One region of the Micromonospora sp. NPDC048907 genome, then DNA from elsewhere that is predicted to be linked to it. Evidence: riboswitches for the same ligand, from Rfam matches in the RefSeq annotation. Region 1 holds a riboswitch; each other region holds the start of a gene.
What was found. A riboswitch is a leader RNA that binds a small molecule or an ion and turns the genes downstream of it on or off. The one in region 1 is predicted to bind cyclic di-AMP.

Region 2: it holds a riboswitch for cyclic di-AMP, as region 1 does, so the genes downstream of both, ACZ6PY_RS00430 (C40 family peptidase) here and ACZ6PY_RS02735 (coiled-coil domain-containing protein) in region 1, are expected to answer to the same signal.
Region 3: it holds a riboswitch for cyclic di-AMP, as region 1 does, so the genes downstream of both, ACZ6PY_RS16025 (transglycosylase family protein) here and ACZ6PY_RS02735 (coiled-coil domain-containing protein) in region 1, are expected to answer to the same signal.
Region 4: it holds a riboswitch for cyclic di-AMP, as region 1 does, so the genes downstream of both, ACZ6PY_RS26055 (C39 family peptidase) here and ACZ6PY_RS02735 (coiled-coil domain-containing protein) in region 1, are expected to answer to the same signal.

Annotation. Positions count from the first base shown of each region.
Region 1 is NZ_JBVJHI010000001.1:545,063-549,262, reverse strand. Features, by position in the region: gene ACZ6PY_RS02755 (heavy metal translocating P-type ATPase) at 1-416, opposite strand, end outside; gene ACZ6PY_RS02750 (hypothetical protein) at 431-1,411, opposite strand; gene ACZ6PY_RS02745 (heavy-metal-associated domain-containing protein) at 1,447-1,656, opposite strand; gene ACZ6PY_RS02740 (metal-sensitive transcriptional regulator) at 1,761-2,060, shown strand; cyclic di-AMP (ydaO/yuaA leader) riboswitch at 2,269-2,399, shown strand; gene ACZ6PY_RS02735 (coiled-coil domain-containing protein) at 2,404-3,423, shown strand; gene ACZ6PY_RS02730 (carbonic anhydrase) at 3,491-4,159, opposite strand.
Region 2 is NZ_JBVJHI010000001.1:83,910-88,109, reverse strand. Features, by position in the region: gene ACZ6PY_RS00445 (zinc metalloprotease) at 1-195, shown strand, start outside; gene ACZ6PY_RS00440 (pyridoxamine 5'-phosphate oxidase family protein) at 284-829, opposite strand; gene dcd (dCTP deaminase) at 908-1,486, shown strand; gene ACZ6PY_RS00430 (C40 family peptidase) at 1,547-2,584, opposite strand; cyclic di-AMP (ydaO/yuaA leader) riboswitch at 2,598-2,733, opposite strand; gene ACZ6PY_RS00425 (N-acetylmuramoyl-L-alanine amidase) at 2,975-4,200, shown strand, end outside.
Region 3 is NZ_JBVJHI010000004.1:444,100-448,299, reverse strand. Features, by position in the region: gene ACZ6PY_RS16030 (LLM class flavin-dependent oxidoreductase) at 1-1,294, opposite strand, end outside; cyclic di-AMP (ydaO/yuaA leader) riboswitch at 1,633-1,804, shown strand; gene ACZ6PY_RS16025 (transglycosylase family protein) at 1,804-2,469, shown strand; gene ACZ6PY_RS16020 (YbaB/EbfC family nucleoid-associated protein) at 2,606-3,067, shown strand; gene ACZ6PY_RS16015 (M4 family metallopeptidase) at 3,158-4,200, opposite strand, start outside.
Region 4 is NZ_JBVJHI010000008.1:165,225-169,424, forward strand. Features, by position in the region: gene ACZ6PY_RS26040 (acyltransferase family protein) at 1-138, shown strand, start outside; gene ACZ6PY_RS26045 (hypothetical protein) at 199-687, shown strand; gene ACZ6PY_RS26050 (hypothetical protein) at 847-1,644, shown strand; cyclic di-AMP (ydaO/yuaA leader) riboswitch at 2,010-2,152, shown strand; gene ACZ6PY_RS26055 (C39 family peptidase) at 2,353-3,195, shown strand; gene ACZ6PY_RS26060 (alpha/beta fold hydrolase) at 3,300-4,052, shown strand; gene ACZ6PY_RS26065 (CDP-glycerol glycerophosphotransferase family protein) at 4,060-4,200, opposite strand, start outside.

The DNA.
Region 1 (4,200 bases):
ACGACCGGGGCGGCCAGGGTCAGCGACAGCCACTGCCAGTAGTCGAACTGCCAGGCCGGCACCATGGCCAGCACGATCACCGGCACGGTCAGCACGGCCGACACCCACAACCGGGTACGCAGCCCGCGCAGCTCGTCCACCGGCTCGGCCGGCGCCCCGGCGGCGACCTGCGCGGGCGGCGGCGGGACGACGGCCGTGTAGCCGGTCTTCTCCACGGTGGCGATCAGCTCGGCCGGGCTGACCTCGTCGGCGTACCGGACGGTGGCCTTCTCGGTGGCGTAGTTGACCGTGGCCTCCACGCCGTCCATCCGGTTGAGCTTCTTCTCGATCCGGGCGGCGCAGGAGGCGCAGGTCATGCCGCCGATCGCGAGTTCGATCAGGTGCGGCGCGACCGGCAGGGACTTCGCGGATGTCATCGCGTCACCTCCGGTCAGTTGTGCCCGTGCCCCGGGGTGCCGTGGCCGGCGTCCGGAGTCGGTGCGGTCGTGGGGGCCGGCGCGGCGGGCGCCGGCGTGGCCTGGTCCCCGGCCAGCACGGTGAACTCGGCGGTGTGCACCGCGTCGCCGTGCCGGAAGTCCAGGTAGAGACGGTACGCGCCGGACGAGGGCACCTCGGCGGCGAAGGTGACCGCCGGCCCGGCCGGGGTCCGCCCGTCGCCGGGCGCGCCCTCCGGGTGCACGTGCAGGTACGCCAGGTCGCCCTGGCGCAGCGCCACCAGGTGCCCGTACGCCCCGAGGTAGGGCTGAAGGTCGGTGACGGGCCGGCCGTCACGGCTGACGGTCAGGGTGAGCCGGCTGGTCCGTCCGGGCTGCGGGGCGCCGGTGAGGGTGACCGTGTAGCCGTCGACCGTGGTGCGGGTCACCGGCGCGGGCAGCGGCCGGTGCTCCAGCGCGCCGGGGACGGTGACGTCGACCCCGAGGGTGAGCGGCTCGCCGCCGGTCGGGGTGAAGTCGGCGAACGCCCGCCAGACGCCGGGTCCGGCGAGCGGCGAGGCGACCCGCCAGGTACCGTCGGCGGCCAGCTCGGGGTGGACGTGCCGGAATCCGGAGAGGTCGCGGCGGGCCACGATCAGGTGCATGCGCTTGTCGTGGGCCACGTCGTAGCGGGTGACGGGCCGGCCGTCCGGGCCGGTGATCCGGAAGGCGAACTCGCTCGCGGGGGCGGTCACCGGCTGGAGCGTGTAGCCGCGGTCGGAGACGAGCAGCCCGCCGGGCAGGTGGGCGGTGGCGATGGCCGCGTGGCCTCCGTCGCCGTGGTCGGACGCGCCGGAGTCGTGTCCGGCGTCGGTGGCGTCGTGGCGGGTCTCGGCGGCCGGGGTGACGGGGCCGGCCAGGTGGCCGACCCCGTACGCCGTGCCGAACACCGCCGCGAGCCCGAGGGCGAAGCCGCTCAGCTTCGTCGCCGTGTTCATCGGGGCACCTCGGTTCCTTCGGGTCCGCGGAACCGTCACGCCCCGACGAGGTCGTAACCGGCCTCGTCGACGGCGGCGCGGACGGTGTCCGTGTCCAGCGGGCTCCGGCTGGTGACGGTGACCCGGCCGGAGGCCAGGTCGACCTGGACGTCGGTGACGCCCGGCAGCGCGCTCACCTCGGCGCTCACCGAGTTGACGCAGTGCCCGCAGGTCATGCCCTGCACCTGGTACGTGGTGGTGACCATCGCGCATCCTCCCTTTCCGCCGCTCCCGTTACCGTTACCCGGTGGGGGTATCGGCCACGAGACGACCGTACCATACCCCCGAGGGGTACGCTATCCTTGGCGTCATGACCGCACCGACGACCCCGACCCGGGGCTACACCGCCAGCAAGGACCAGCTCCTCGCGCGGCTCCGCCGCATCGAGGGCCAGGTTCGCGGCATCGAGAAGATGGTCGAGGACGACCGTTACTGCATCGACGTGCTGACGCAGATCTCCGCCATCCAGGCCGCGCTCGACAAGGTCGGCCTCGGCCTGCTCGACGGGCACGCCCGGCACTGCATGCACGAGGGCGCCGCCGAGGGCCGCGCCGACGAGATGGCCACCGAGATGATGGCCGCCGTCGGCCGCCTCATGAAGCGGGGCTGACCGGCCCGGCGGATCTCCCCGGGCGGCACCGGGAGCACGCAGGCCGCATGGTGACACTCCGCAGCGTGACGGCGGATCTCAAACGCGATCCTGGTCACGCAGGGCGAGGACGAATTCTCGCTATTGGTCGGCTTCCGGACGTAGAACACCGGGAGGACTCTCGGGTAACCTCGCTGCCGGTCACCGCCGAAGGCGCGCACCGGCGCCAGCGGTGCCGCCGCCCAATCGCCCGCGGGCGAGCCGGGGAACCAGGTACATGGGGTGAATCCGCGCGAGCGGTAGGGGCCACTTCCGTCCCGAACCCGTCAGCTAACCCGGTCGGCGGCCGACGGAAGGGAACACTGTGACGGCACCCCTGCGCCGCTGGCTGACCCCCGTGGTGGCCGTGCTGGCCGCGATCACCGTGCTGGCGGGGCCGACCCCGGCGACGGCCGCTCCGAGCACCCCCACCCCCTCGGGGCACTCCGAGGAGGAGGACGACCCCCTCATCACCGAGGCCATCGACGCCGCCAACCGGGCGTACCTCCAGGCCAAGGCGAAGCTCGACACGTCGCGCAAGCGTCAGCTCCAGCTCGCCCTCGAGGTCAAGGCGGCGCAGAGCGAGCTCGACGCGCTGAGCCCGCAGGTGGCCCAGATCGCGGCGCAGTCCTACCGCACCGGCCGGATGGGCGCCATGGCCATGCTGATGGAGAGCAACACGCCCGACTCGTTCGTCCGGCGGGCGGCCGCCCTCGACGAGCTGAACCTGCTGAACTCGCAGAAGCTCGCCGCCATCAACGCCGCGAAGACCCGCGCCGAGCAGGCCAAGATCGCGCTCGACATCGAGGTCCGCGAGCAGGAGAAGCAGAAGAACGCGATGGCCCGCGAGAAGGCCGAGACGGAGAAGGCGCTGAAGCTGGTCGGCGGGATCGGCTTCACCGGCGGCCTGGTCTCGGCCACCTCGCCGGTGGCCCGCGTCGGCCCGGGCCGCACCTCGGACGGCGACTGGAAGCCGGAGTCGTGCAGCGAGAACGACCCGACCACCTCGGGCTGCGTCACCCCGCGCACGCTGCACGCGTACAAGGAGGTCAAGCGGGCCGGCTTCAACCGCTTCGTGGGCTGCCACCGCAACGGCGGGCCGTTCGAGCACCCGAAGGGCCGGGCCTGCGACTGGTCGTTGCAGAAGAGCGGCTTCTCCTCGTGGCGCACGAAGGACCAGCGGATGTACGGCAACAACGTCGCCGCCTTCCTCATCCGCAACGCGGACCGGCTGGGCATCTACTACGTGATCTGGAACCGGCAGATCTGGTTCCCGGCCACCGGCTGGAAGTCCTACAGCGGGCCCTCCGACCACACCGACCACGTGCACATGTCGCTGCTCTGACGACGTACGCCGAAAGGGGCCGGCCCGCGACGCGCGGGCCGGCCCCTTCGACGTCTCCTGACGGCCGTCAGGTGGCGAGCGCCGGGTCCGCGGGCGCGGCCGGGGCGGGCACCGGGATGGCGGGCGCGCCGGTCGGGGCCTGTGCCACGGTGCGCACCTCGCCGGCGCTGAGCCGGTACGACAGGCCGACCACCGTGCACCGCCCGGCGGCAACCGCGTCCGCGAGGACGACAGACCGGGCGAGCATCGTCTCCACGGTCTGGGCGATGTGGATGTCGACGATCCCGTCGAGGTCCTCGACGCCCTCCCGGCCGGCCCGGAGCAGGCTGGGCGCGACGGCGTCCACCACCGCGCCGAGGTGCCCGGACGGCGACGTGCCGGTGCGGACCGAATCGCGGGCGGCCTGGACCGCGCCGCACGAGTCGTGGCCTAGCACCACCACGAGCGGGGTGCCCAGCACGGTCACCGCGTATTCCACGCTGCCGAGCACCTCGGGGCCGGCGGTGTGGCCGGCGGTGCGGACCACGAAGAGATCACCGAGGCCCCGGTCGAAGATGATCTCGGCGGCGAGCCGCGAGTCGGAGCAGCCGACGATCACGGCGAACGGGTGCTGGCCGTCGGCGACGGCCGCCCGGTGTCCGGCGTCCTGGTTGGGATGGCGCGGGGCGCCGGTGACGAACCGGTGGTTACCGGCGTAGAGCTCGGCGAGCGCCTGCTCGGGAGTGGTCGGCGACACTGATCCTCACCTCGTCCTCGCGCGAAAACGCCCTGGTCAGC
Region 2 (4,200 bases), 460 kb from region 1:
GACAGCGTCTCCGACACCCCGGCCGAGGCCTCGCCGGCCTACGAGTGCCCGACCGGCCGCGACACCTGCACCACCGCCGGCAAGGACCCGATCACCAACTTCATGGACTACACCTACGACTCGTGCATGTACCAGTTCACCGCTGGTCAGGCGAGCCGCATGCTGACCGCCTGGAACGCGTACCGCGCGGCCTGACCGCCGCGCACCACACGCCGGCGCCGGTCCCGTCCTCGGACGGGGCCGGCGCCGGCTTTGTTGGGGCCGGATCCCGACGGGTGCGGAGTCAGGCCGCCGTGCGGCGGGTGTCGAAGCCGTGCCGGCCGCGCCGGCCCTCCGGGGCGAGCGGGTCACGCCGGGCCGGGGCGCTGGCCCCCGGATCGAGCCAGACGCGCACCTCGGGCCGGCCGGTGCCGGGGCTGGCCACCTGGTCGCGCCGGGTCAGCATCGCCACGTCGACGGTGAACTCGAACAGGCGCCAGTCGCCCTGCGGCGCGGCCCGGCCGATCCGGGCCACCCGGGCGACGGTCGCCGGGTCGGTCACCGGGATGGCCCGGCCGGCCACGTAGGCCTCGTCGTCGCTCTCCTCCGGCGGGAAGGAGTGCAGCGCGTAGCGGCCGTCGCGTTCGAGGTCGCGACGCTTGGGCGAGTCGATGACGAAGCACCAGAGCCCGTCGTCGGTGATGACCGGGGAGACCGGGTGCACGCGCGGGCCGCCGTCGGCGCGGACCGTGGCGAGGTAGCCGAAACCCGGCCCGTACTGCTGCAACAGGAGGCGGATCTCGTCGGCGAGTCGGGGCTCGTCGGCGGCGAATTCGGACCAGGAAGCCATGCGGACATTCTATCGAACAGGTGTACGAAGATGTAGTCCGACATGCAGGTCACCCGTACCGGTCGCTATGGTGTTCCGATGCTGCTCTCCGACCGCGACCTGGTCTCCGAGATCAAGGCGGGCACGCTCGCGCTGGAGCCCTTCGAGCCCACGCTGGTGCAGCCGTCCAGCATCGACGTACGTCTGGACCGCTTGTTCCGGGTCTTCAACAACCACCTCTACACGCACATCGACCCGTCCGTGCAGCAGGACGACCTCACCTCGATGGTGGAGGTGCCCGAGGGCCAGCCGTTCGTGCTGCACCCGGGGGAGTTCGTGCTCGCCTCCACGCTGGAAGTGATCTCGCTGGGCGACCAGCTCGCCGGGCGGCTGGAGGGCAAGAGCTCGCTGGGCCGGCTCGGCCTGCTCACCCACTCGACCGCCGGCTTCATCGACCCGGGCTTCTCCGGTCACGTCACGCTGGAGCTGTCCAACGTGGCGAACCTGCCGATCACGCTCTGGCCGGGCATGAAGATCGGCCAGCTCTGCATCTTCCGGCTGTCCTCGCCGGCCGAGCACCCGTACGGCTCGGCGGTGTACGGCTCGCGCTACCAGGGCCAGCGCGGCCCGACCCCGAGCCGCTCCTGGCAGAGCTGGCGCACCTGGCCGACCCGCTGACCGACCGGCACGCCGGAACGGCGCAGGGGCCCCCGCGGCGCGGGAGCCCCTGCGGACCGGTCAGCCCGGGCGGCCGTAGCTGTTGATCTGGCCGTCGTCGACGCGCTTCATCGTGATCGGCTTGCCGGACTGGGAGGCGTGCACCACCCAGCCGTCGCCCACGTACATCCCGACGTGGTGCAGGTCGCTGTAGTAGAAGACGAGGTCACCGGCGCGCAGTTCGCTCCGGCTCACCCGCCTGGTCACGTCGTGCTGCTGCCGGGCGTTGTGCGGCAGCGAGACGCCGGCCTTGGCCCAGGCCGCCATGGTGAGGCCCGAGCAGTCGTAGTGGTCCGGGCCGGCGGCGCCCCAGACGTAGATCTTGCCGATCTGGGCGCAGGCGAACTTGACCGCGACGCCGGCCGGGCCACCGGGGTAACCGGCGGGGCAGGGCGCCGGGCGCAGCGGACCGCCGCCGCCGTTGCCGTAGACCTTGAGGCGCAGCTTCTGCAGCTTGACGATCTCGGCGTCGATCTGCTTCTTCTTGGCCGCGAGCTGGGCCTCGGTGCGCGCCAGCTCAGTGATCATCTCGTCCAGCGGCTGCTTCTTGGCGGCCAGCTGGTCGCGCAGCTCGGCGACGGTCCGCACCTGCTCCTGCTGGCGGTTCGCGAACCGGTCGAGCAGCGCGAGGCCGTCGACCAGCTCGCTCGGCGACCGGCTGCCGAGCAGTGCGTTGACGGTGGAGAGGTTGTTGTCGCCCTTGTAGGCGTCGGCGGCGAGCCCGCCCACCTGACCGAGGGCGGCGTCCACCCGGGCCTGGAGCGGGGCGATCTGCCTGCCCAGCGCGGCGGCCTGCTTCCGCTTGGCGGCGAGCTGCTCGCGCGTGGCGTTGACCTGTTCGATGACCGGTTCGAGCTTGTTCCAGTCCTGGTCGATCTGGCGCTCGATCTCGGTGACCGACGGTTCGGCGTGTGCCGCCGTGGCGCCGCCGGTCAGGACGACGGCGGTGCCGACCAGGGCGGCGAGGGCGGTGGTGCAACGGGACCAGCGGGAACGCGGCGCAGCCGTCGACCGGTCGACCGACCGGACCGACGGTGGCCGCGGGGCATGGTGTGCCACCGGGCTTCCGTACTCCTTCTTCCTGGCCGCCTACCGGGTTAGCTGACGGGTTCGGGCGGGAAGGGAGGCGCCCTACCGCAGTGGCTGCGGATTCACCCCAGTTACCTGGGTCCCCGGCTCGCCCGGAGGCGACTCGGCGGTGTCGGACCGTCACCACCCGGGTTGGACGGTGAAGCTCGCGGCCGACGATTGACCAGAGTAGAGAGCACCGTTATCGTTCCGCAACCCGAGACGCCGTGACACTCCGTACCCGAAAGATTCTTTCAGCGGAGATTACCCATCGGAAAGGTATTGACCCGGACCGCGCGCGGGGTGAGGGTGGGGACGCAGTGACCCCCATCCCTGTCTGGAGGTTCGATGCACCTCTCACCCCCGCCGTCGGGCAGACGGATGCTGCTGGCAGCAGCCGTCGCCGCTGCCACCGCACTCGTGGCGACCGGCCCGGTGGCCGCCCAACCGCTCACCGCCCAACCCGCCACCGACCGCCAGGATCAGTATGCCGCCGCCGCGGCGGAGTACGGCGTGCCGCAGAGCGTCCTGCTCGGCGTCTCGTACCTGGAGTCGCGCTGGGACACCCACCCCGGCCAGCCGAGCACCAGCGGCGGCTACGGCCCGATGCACCTCACCGACGCCCAGCACGTCCTCGCGACGCCGGCCAGCGGCCACGTCAGCGAGGACGAGGACCCGCGGGGCGACGACTCGCGGCCGCTCACCCTCAACCCGGCCCCCTCGGCCGCACCGGCGGAGGACGTGCTGCCGCAGGCGTCCCTGCAGACGCTCGACGCCGCCGCGGCGCTCACCGGCCTCGCCGAGGAGACGCTGCGCACGGACGCGGCCGCCAACATCCGGGGCGGGGCGGCGCTGCTCGCCTCGTACCAGAAGCAGTTGGGCTCGCCGGTCGGCGCCGGCACCGACCCGGCGGCCTGGTACGGCGCGGTGGCCCGCTACTCCGGCGCGGACACCGAGGACGCGGCGGCGGCCTTCGCCGACGAGGTCTACGACCAGCTCGGCCTGGGCGCGACCCGGACCACCGACGACGGCCAGCGGGTGACCCTGGCCGCCACCGCGGTGAAGCCCGACCAGTCCGGGCTGCACCGGCTCGGCCTGCGCCGGGCCGAGCGGCCGGACGGCCTGGAGTGCCCGGTCCGGCTCGCCTGCGAGTGGATCCCGGCCCCCTACGAGCAGTACGGCCCGGGCTCCGGCGACTACGGCAACCACGACCTCGGCAACCGGCCGGCCCAGCAGAAGATCGAATACATCGTCATCCACGACACCGAGGGCTACTTCGGCCCGAGCGTGGACCTGGTGAAGGACCCGACCTACCTGGGCTGGCACTACACGCTGCGCTCGGTGGACGGCTACGTGGCCCAGCACATCAAGGCCAAGGACGTCGGCTGGCACGCCGGCAACTGGTACGTCAACGCCAAGTCCATCGGCCTGGAGCACGAGGGCTTCGCCGGGCACGGCACCTGGTACACCGAGGCGATGTACCGGGCCTCGGCCAAGCTGGTCCGGCACCTGGCGCTGAAGTTCCAGATCCCGCTGGACCGGCAGCACATCATCGGCCACGACAACGTCCCCGGCACCACCGCCTCGACCGTGCGCGGCATGCACTG
Region 3 (4,200 bases), on a different contig from region 1:
GGCCGTGGTGCTGGGTCACCACGGTGCAGTACGCCGCGCAGTAGGCGCCCAGCGTCCAGTTGTTCTGCCGCATGGTCATCTCGTTGAGCACGGCGCGGGCGGCGCCCGGGGCCACCGCGCCCCGCTTGACCTGTTCGAGCAGGTCACGCACCTGCGCGAGTTCCTGGCGCAGGTGGTCGTGAACGTCCACCAGGTGCTGCCCGGCGGCCTGACCGTGCGGGCTGTAGACGTGCCCGGCCGGTGCCGGCGGCGCGGCCGGCCGGGTGGACTCGTCCCACAGCCGGCGCGGGCTCAGGCGTACCCCCGGGTCGGGGGTGGGGGTGACCGCGAGTGCGGTCGACCCGCCGGCCGCGGCGGCGGCCTGCTGCTCCTCGACGGCGTGGGCGCGGCTGCCCGGCGTGGTGCGTTCGGCGGCGACCAGCTCGCGGACCGCGGGCGCCACCTCCTGGGCGAAGAGCTGCACGGCGCGCGGCTCGTCGCTGCCGAGGATGAACGTGGCGACGCCGTGGTCCAGGGCGAGCCCGGCCAGCTCCTCGACCCACTGCTCCGGCGGGCCGTCCAGGAAGCCGCCGGAGGACCGGGCGAAGGTGCCGGTGACGTTGAGCAGCCGGCGGACCGCGCCCGGCTCACGCCCGGCCTCCGCGGCGGCCTCGTCGATCAGCGCGTTCAACGCGGGCAGCTCCGCCGGCCCCTTCGGCAGGTACGCCAGCGACGGCAGCCAGCCGTCCGCGCGGCGACCGACCAGCCGCAGCATCCGCGGCTTGTACGCGCCGACCCAGACCCGCACGGGGTGGGCCGGGGCCGGCCCGCGCTTCGCCCCGACCACCCGGTAGTGCTCGCCCTCGACCCGGACCATGCCGCGCCGTTCGGTGTCCCACACCTCGCGGATCACCCGGATCGCCTCGTCGAGGGCGTCCACGGCCGCGCCCGGGGAGAGCCGCCGGCCGCCGACCGCCTCGATCGCCTCCCAGAACGCGCCGGCGCCGAGCCCCAGCTCCACCCGGCCGCCGGTGAGCAGGTCCAGACTGGCCACGCTGCGGGCCAGCACCACCGGCTGGCGCAACGGCAGGTTGAGCACGTTGCCCGCGAGGGTGATGCGACTGGTGGCCGCGGCCACGAAGGACATCAGCGTCCAGGTGTCCAGGAACCCGGGCTGGTACGGGTGGTCCTGGAAGGTCACCAGGTCCAGACCGGCCTGCTCGCACAGCTTGGCCCGCGCCACCACCTGCTCCGGTCGCCCGGCGCTCGGGGTGAGGAAGCCGCCGAAGGCCAGCTCGTGTCCGTGGTCGCTCATGCCTCGCCGCCTCGTGCCGATCTTGCGTGAACCTGCCCACGGTAGCCCTCCGCGTCGCGCGGCAACCGGGGAACCCACCGGCTCCGGGATCCGCGACGCGACGCGGCCACTTGCCACGGTGGACCCGGCGCGGCTCGGCCGTCCTCTTCGGCCGGAACCCCGGAAGAGCCTTCGTGAGCTGGGAAAACTCGGCGATGGCCAGGTTGCTACGACAGATTCGACGGTTCCGCAGCCGAGGGGCGGGGCCGTCGCCCGGCCGGGTGAAGAACTTCACAAGAAGTGGGCGTTCGTCACAAACCGTTCCTAACGTCGAGTCCGTTCGCGATCGCGGACACCACGGGCCGGCAACGCCTAATCCCGCCGCCGGCCCGGTGGTACCTGGACCTCGGGCGGGAGCGGGGGACCCACACGTTCCTCGGTGCACGACACCTCGGGGTGAAGCCGCCTGCGGCGGCCGGGCTCCTCGCCCGAACCCGACAGCTCACCTCGTCGGCGTGGAGGACAACCACATGGCAACTGAACACGTCGCCCGTCATCGACGGGTCGCGCGGCGTCGCACCGCCGTCGGGGCTCTCGTCGTCGGCGCCGCCACCGGCGCCGCCGCCTTCCTCGGCCCCGCGGCTCCGGCCAGCGCCGCCGGCGTCAACTGGGACGCCGTCGCCCAGTGCGAGTCCGGCGGCAACTGGCACATCAACACCGGCAACGGCTACTACGGCGGGCTCCAGTTCACCCGGAGCACCTGGAACGGCTACGGCGGCCAGAGGTACGCCAGCCGGGCCGACCTGGCCAGCCGCGGTGAGCAGATCGCCGTCGCCGAGAAGGTCCTCGACGGACAGGGCATCGGCGCCTGGCCGGTGTGCGGCAAGAAGGGTGGCTCGACCAAGCGGTACTCGGCCAGCGACTCGGGCTCGAAGAAGGCCGCGACGAGGAAGGCCACGACGAAGAAGGCCACCTCGGACCGGTCGTCGCGGGGCGACCGGCCGGCCGCCCACGGCGCCCGGCGCACCACGCCGAGCGCCGGGGGCTACCTGGTCCGGCCCGGGGACACCCTCTCCGGGATCGCCGCCGCGACGGGCGTCGCCGGCGGTTGGCGCGCCCTCTACGAGCGCAACAGGGGCGTGGTCGGCACCGACCCGGGTCTGATCTTCCCGGGCCAGAGGCTGCGCCTGCGCTGAGCCCCACCGGGCCCGGCCCGCGCGGGCCGGTCCACCGCACCACGAACGCCCGGCCGGGGCTCCCCGGCCGGGCGTTCCACGTCGGGGCCGGTTGCTATCGTCACGGTGCTCGGAAAGACGTGAAGAAAGCGCGGATATGACCAACGACTCGTTCTCCGCGGCCGCGAGCCTCGACGAGCTGCTGACCAGGACGCAACAGGCGCTGTCCGCGATGCGGTCCCGGGCCGTCGAGCACGCCGACGGCGCGCCGGCCGAGCTGCTCCGCGCCGAGGGCGCCGCGGCCGGCGGCCGGGTCCGGGCCGTCGCCGTCCAGGGTGGCCGGCTGGAGTCCCTCACCGTCGACCCGGAGCTGGCCGGGGAGCCCTTGGAAGCCCTGTGCGGGCACCTCGTGGTGGCCGTGAACGCCGCGCTCACCGAGCTGGACGCGCGGGTCAGCGCGTCGGCCCGGGCGGACGTGGACGCCCTCGCCGCCCGGCTCGGCGGCCTGCCGGAGCAGTCCGCGCGGGACATGGAGCGGTTCAGCCGGGCCATGGAGGGCGTCGCGGCCCGGATCCGCCGCGACGGCGCCGCCGGCCCGCGCGCGACCCACCCGGCCTGACCGCGGCCGCGACCGACCGGCCACGTCCCGCGGCGGAGACGACGAAGCGGCCGGCCGTCGGGAGGACGACGGCCGGCCGCTCCGGTGTGCTCAGCTCAGGGTGAGCGAGGTGTCGTCGACGACGAACGAGGTCTGCAGGGAGCTGTCCTCCACGCCGCTGAACGAGATGGTGGCGGTGGTGCCGGCCAGCGACGAGACGTCGAAGGACCGCTGCACGTAGCCGGTGGCCTTGTTGAGGTTGGAGTAGGTGGCCAGCGTGGTGCTGCCCGCCTTCACGGTCAGCTTGTCGTAGGCGGTGGTCGTGGTCGACTCCGCGCTGTCGATGTGCAGCCAGAAGCTCAACGTCGCCCGGCAGCCGGCGGGGATCGACACCGACTGGGTGAGGGTGTCGGTGTGCGTCGAGCCGTAGCCGTCGAGCCAGGCCTTGTACGAGCCGCCGTGCGCGGCCTGGGCGGTGTCGTTCGTGATGACGCCGGAGCTGGCGCTCCAGCTCACGTTGCCCGACTCGAAGCCGGGGTTGGCCAGCTTCTGGCCGGTGCAGCTGCCCGACGGCGGGGTGGTCGTGGTGGTCGGCGTCGGGGTGCTGCCCGTGCACGTGGCCTCACCGGTCTGCGCCGGCACGCTGATCGCGGTCCAGGCGGCCTTGACCGCGTTGAACTCGGTGCAGCTGGTCGGGTAGAGGTTCTTCGCGGCCTGCAGCGTCCAGACCCGGTACTTCAGGTACGACGAGGACGAGGTCTTCAGCAGCATCGCGTTGTACATGATCTTCATGGCCTTCTGGATGCCCAGGCCGGTGACGCTGCTGCCGTTGCAGGTGGAGCTGGCCGGCTGGCCGTTGGTCGGGCTGCTGCCGTTGGCCAGCAGGTAGAACCAGTGGTTGCCGGGGCCCGCCGCGGCGTGCACCTCGGTGCCCGGGATGCTGCTGGAGTAGCAGTTCGGGTCGCCGAGCGCCGACGGGTTGTACATGTTGCGGATCGGGCCGCTGCCCACCAGGTTGACCTTCTCGCCGACCAGGAAGTCGGGAGCGTCGTAGCTGGACGGCTCGTTGGCGAACCACTCGGTGGCCGCGCCGAAGGTGTCGGCGACGAACTCCTGCGTGCCGCCGCCGGAGATGCCGCCCGGCGTGTGGTCGT
Region 4 (4,200 bases), on a different contig from region 1:
CGCCGCCTCGGACCGTCGCGCCGGGCCCGCCGGGCGCCGGGCGCCACCGCGCCGGCGCCGCGCGTGCCCGCCCCCCGCGCGGCCCCCGAGGCCCCGGCCAGAAGCGTCGAGTACGCCGGGCGGCGCGACCCGGGCTGAGCCGCCGCGACACGCCCGCGCGACGGTGCGATGTGGCGTCATCGGCGGTAGTTTGTACCCGTGCTGCCCATCGCGCTCACCTGTCCCTTGTGGTGGGTGGCGCGCTGGACCGCCCGGATGCTGGCCACGCTGGCCGTGCTCGTCGCCTGCTCCTTCGGCGCGACCACGCTGCCGCTCGGCGCACCTGCGACCGCGCCGGTGGCGACCGCACCGGCCGCGACCGCACCGGCCGCGACCGCACCGGCCGTGACCGCACCGGCCGCGACCGCACCGGCCGCGACCGCACCGGTGGCGGCGACCGTGGCGGCCTCCGCCGAGGGTCTGCCCCTGCGCGCCGACGCCGCCGGGCAGCTCCGGGTCGCGGCTGGCCCCGCCACCGCCGGCACCGGCCAGGACATCCGGGGCGAAGCCGTCGACGCGCCGGCCCTGCCGGCGGGTCAGCCCTGGCCGGCGGCGCCCGCGGCGGTGACCCGCGCCGCGGACCGGCCGCTCGCCCTCACCGGGCTGGTCCCGGCCACCGTCGGCTCCCGGGCCCCGCCCGCCCGCTGACCCGCCCGCCGGCCGACGGCCCGCGCCCGCCGCACGCACCGAACCTCACCCCCGCACCCCGCCCGCCGGGCGGCCCGGCGGCACCCGTTGCCGCCGCCCCCGCCGCCGCGGGTCGTGCGGACACCTCTCCACCACGTTTTCTCCCGTGAGGTGCCGACCATGCCGCAGACCGTTCTCTACCATTTCCTGACCGAGGTGCCCGAGGCCGCCGCCATCTGGTCGGCCCTGCTCCTGCTCGCCCTCGGCCTGCTCGCCGTGCTGGTCGCCCGCCCGGAGCGGGACGGCGCCTCCGACGCGGCCCCCGACCCGGCCGTGGAGGCGGCCGCGCGCCGGGCCGACCTGCGCCGCTACGCCGACGAGGTGGCGGTGGCCGCCGCCGGTGCCGCGCAGACCGCCCGGCGGCGCCGGGAGCAGTGGCTCACCGCCCAGGACGAGGCCGACCGGGCCTGGCGGGCGTACGACGAGGCCGAGGCCGGCGCCCGCCGCCTGGCTCCGGCCGCCGCCCTGCCCGCGCCGCACACCCCGCGCACCCCGGCCGAGTACGCGGCCCGGGAGCGCTGGCTGCACCACGCGGCGATGACCGCGCACTGGCGGGGCGACCTGAGCGCGCGGCAGCTCGCGGACGTGCTGGCCCGCCGCAACGGGTGGGACCCGCGCCGGCACCCGGCCGAGCAGGAGATCGTCCTGGCCCGGGCGGTACGCGAGAGCCGCCGGGCGGCCTGGGCGGCGGCCGCGGAGCGGGAGCGGCGGGCCTGGCGGGACGCCGAGCTCGCGGCCGAGGCGGCGCGAACGCTCTCCGCCGAGTCCTACGCGGCGGCCACCGCGCTCCGCCCCGGCCGTGCCGAGGACCCGGTCGCGGCGGTGGAGGGCCGCGACGACGCGGCGACGACCCGGCTCCCGGTCCCGGCGCCGGCCGCGGTGCCCGGCGCCCGCTGGCGCCCCGCCCGGGCCGGCTGACCCGGACCCGCTCGCGACGACACCGCCCGGGACGGCGGCACGCCGGTGCCGCCGGGACGGAGCGGCGTCGACCGAATTGTTATCCGAAATGTGGTGAGCCCGGTCACGGCCATCCCGGAAACGGTCACCAGGGGACAGGTTGGCCGATCGATGACCGCAATCCCGGGCCGGCCGCCACCGGATGTCCGCTTTCCGCCGCGCGGCGCCACCGTAACTGCTCGTCCCATTGAGTGAAGTGAGTGACCGACTGTTCCGAAATCCGTAGCGGTGCACGAGGTTTACGCAGGTGGGAGCGCTTGGCAGGAGAGGTACCCACCGGTAGTGTCGGCGCGTCCGGAGCGGTTTCCGATCGCAAGTGGCGACGCCGCGCCGACCCGCCTAATCGTGCCTTCACGAACCGGGGACCCACAGCAACACCGGGGTGAATCCGCGGGCCACGGGCCCGCGGTAGGGCGTACTTCCCGCCCGAATCCGTCAGCTAACCCGGTCGGCGGCCACGGAAGGAGTGCTATTCCTCGTGCTCACCACCCCCCGCTCGTCCCCCCGCCTCCACGGCATCGTGGTGCCGGCGCTCGCCTGACGGCGACCTGACCCGGCCACTCCCCGACCGCCCGGCCCCCGGGCGCTCCCCTTCCGCGGCGACCCGCCGCCCCGCCAGCGCGCGTGAGCTCCTCCGTGCGTGGGGCCGGCGTGTGCCGCGCACGCTCCGTGGAGGAACCCGTGAAGCATCACCTGAAGCGTCAGCTGCGGCGTCTCGTGACCGAGCGCCCGTACCAGATTCTCGCCGGCTCGGCCGCCGCGCTCGTGCTGGCCGGCGGCGCCGGCGCCGCCCTCACCGCCACCGACGAGGCCCCGGTCCACCGGGAGAACACCGCCGCGGTCGCCGAGCTGGGCTCGCGGCTCGGTGAGGTCGCCAGCCGGGGCGAGGCCCGGGTCGCCATCCCGTCGCCGTCCGCCTCGCCGAGCGCGTCGCCGTCGGTCGCGAAGGCCGCGGCCAAGGCCACCACCGACCCGGACACCACCCCGAAGGCGAAGCCGAAGCCGCCGTCGACCAAGGTCCTCGACTACGAGTACCAGGCGCAGACCCAGTACTGGAACTGCGGCCCGGCCGCGGTGCGGAACGCGCTCAGCGCGAGCGGCGTCGAGACCACCCAGGAAGCGATGGCCGGCCCGCTCGGCACCACCGAGAGCGGCACCAACTCGGCCGAGGACACCACCCGCGGCCTGAACCAGATGGTCAAGGGCAACCCGTACCGGACCCACATGTTCGGCGGCTCGGCGAGCCCCGCCGAGATCGACCAGCTCCAGGCGGACGTGGTCAGGGCGATCACCGACGGCCGGGGCGTGGTGGTCAACGTGGCCGGCGACGCCACCGACACCGACGGCGGCTGGCACTCCTTCCCGGGCGGCCACTACATCGCCGTGGTCGGCTACAAGAGCGACGGCCGGACCGTCCGGATCGCCGACTCGGCGAACCCGGCGCTGCCCGCGTACTGGGTCAGCACCATCGACCTGGCGAACTGGGCGGCCACCCGCGGCTACTCCGCCTGATCGCACCCATCCCCGTCGGGCACCGGCTCCACCGAGCCGGTGCCCGACGTCGTCGTGCCGGCTGCTCTCGCGCGTCGTGTCCGTCCGGTGGCACACTGCGCCCTATGGCCGACGAGACGGGTACCCGCCAGCTGCTGCTGCTGCACGGCATGGGCGCCACCGGTGAGGTGTGGCTGCCGTGGGCGCCGCTGCTGGAGCGTCACTGGGCGGGGCGCTGGCTCGCCCCCGACCTGGCCGGGCACGGCTGGTCGCCCCCGCTGCCGGAATACTCCTTCGAGGCCCTGGCCCGGCGGGTGGTCGAGGGGTTCGGCCCGGTGGCCGAGCGGCTCGGCCCCCGGGACCGGCTCGTGCTGCTCGGCCACTCCCTCGGCGGGGTGGTGGCGCTGGCGCTGGCCGCGCGGTCGCGGCGCCTGCCGGTCGACGCGGTGGTCGGGCTCGGCATCAAGGCCGTCTGGTCCCCGGCCGACCTGGAGAAGACCCGCGAGCTGGCCGCCCGGCCGGTGACCTGGTTCGCCACCCGGGACGAGGCGGCCCGCCGTTACCTGCGGGTCTCCGGGCTGGCCGGGCTGTTCGCCCCCGACCACCCCGTGGTGGAGGCGGGGCTGCGCCGCGAGGACGGCCGGTGGCGGCTCGCCATGGACCCGGCGGCCTTCGCGGTGGGGGAGCCCCGGCTGCCGGCGCTGCTCGCCGCCATCGACGTCCCCGTGCTGCTGGCCCGTGGGGAGCACGACCCGATGGTGACCGACGCGCAGCTCAAGGAACTGGGCGTCCCGGTCGCCACCCTGCCGGGCCTGGGCCACAACGCGCACGTCGAGGATCCGGCGGCGGTGCTCGCCCTGCTCGACGCGTACCTCTGACCGTCCGTCAGGCGGCGGGGGAGGGGACCGGCGAGCCGTCGCGCGGGGCGGGCGCGGTCGGTGCCGGCGCGAGCTGCCGGCGGGCGGCGTCGAGGAACACCTCGGCGTACGACTCGGCCGGGAAGTCGCCCAGGTAGCGGGCCCGGGT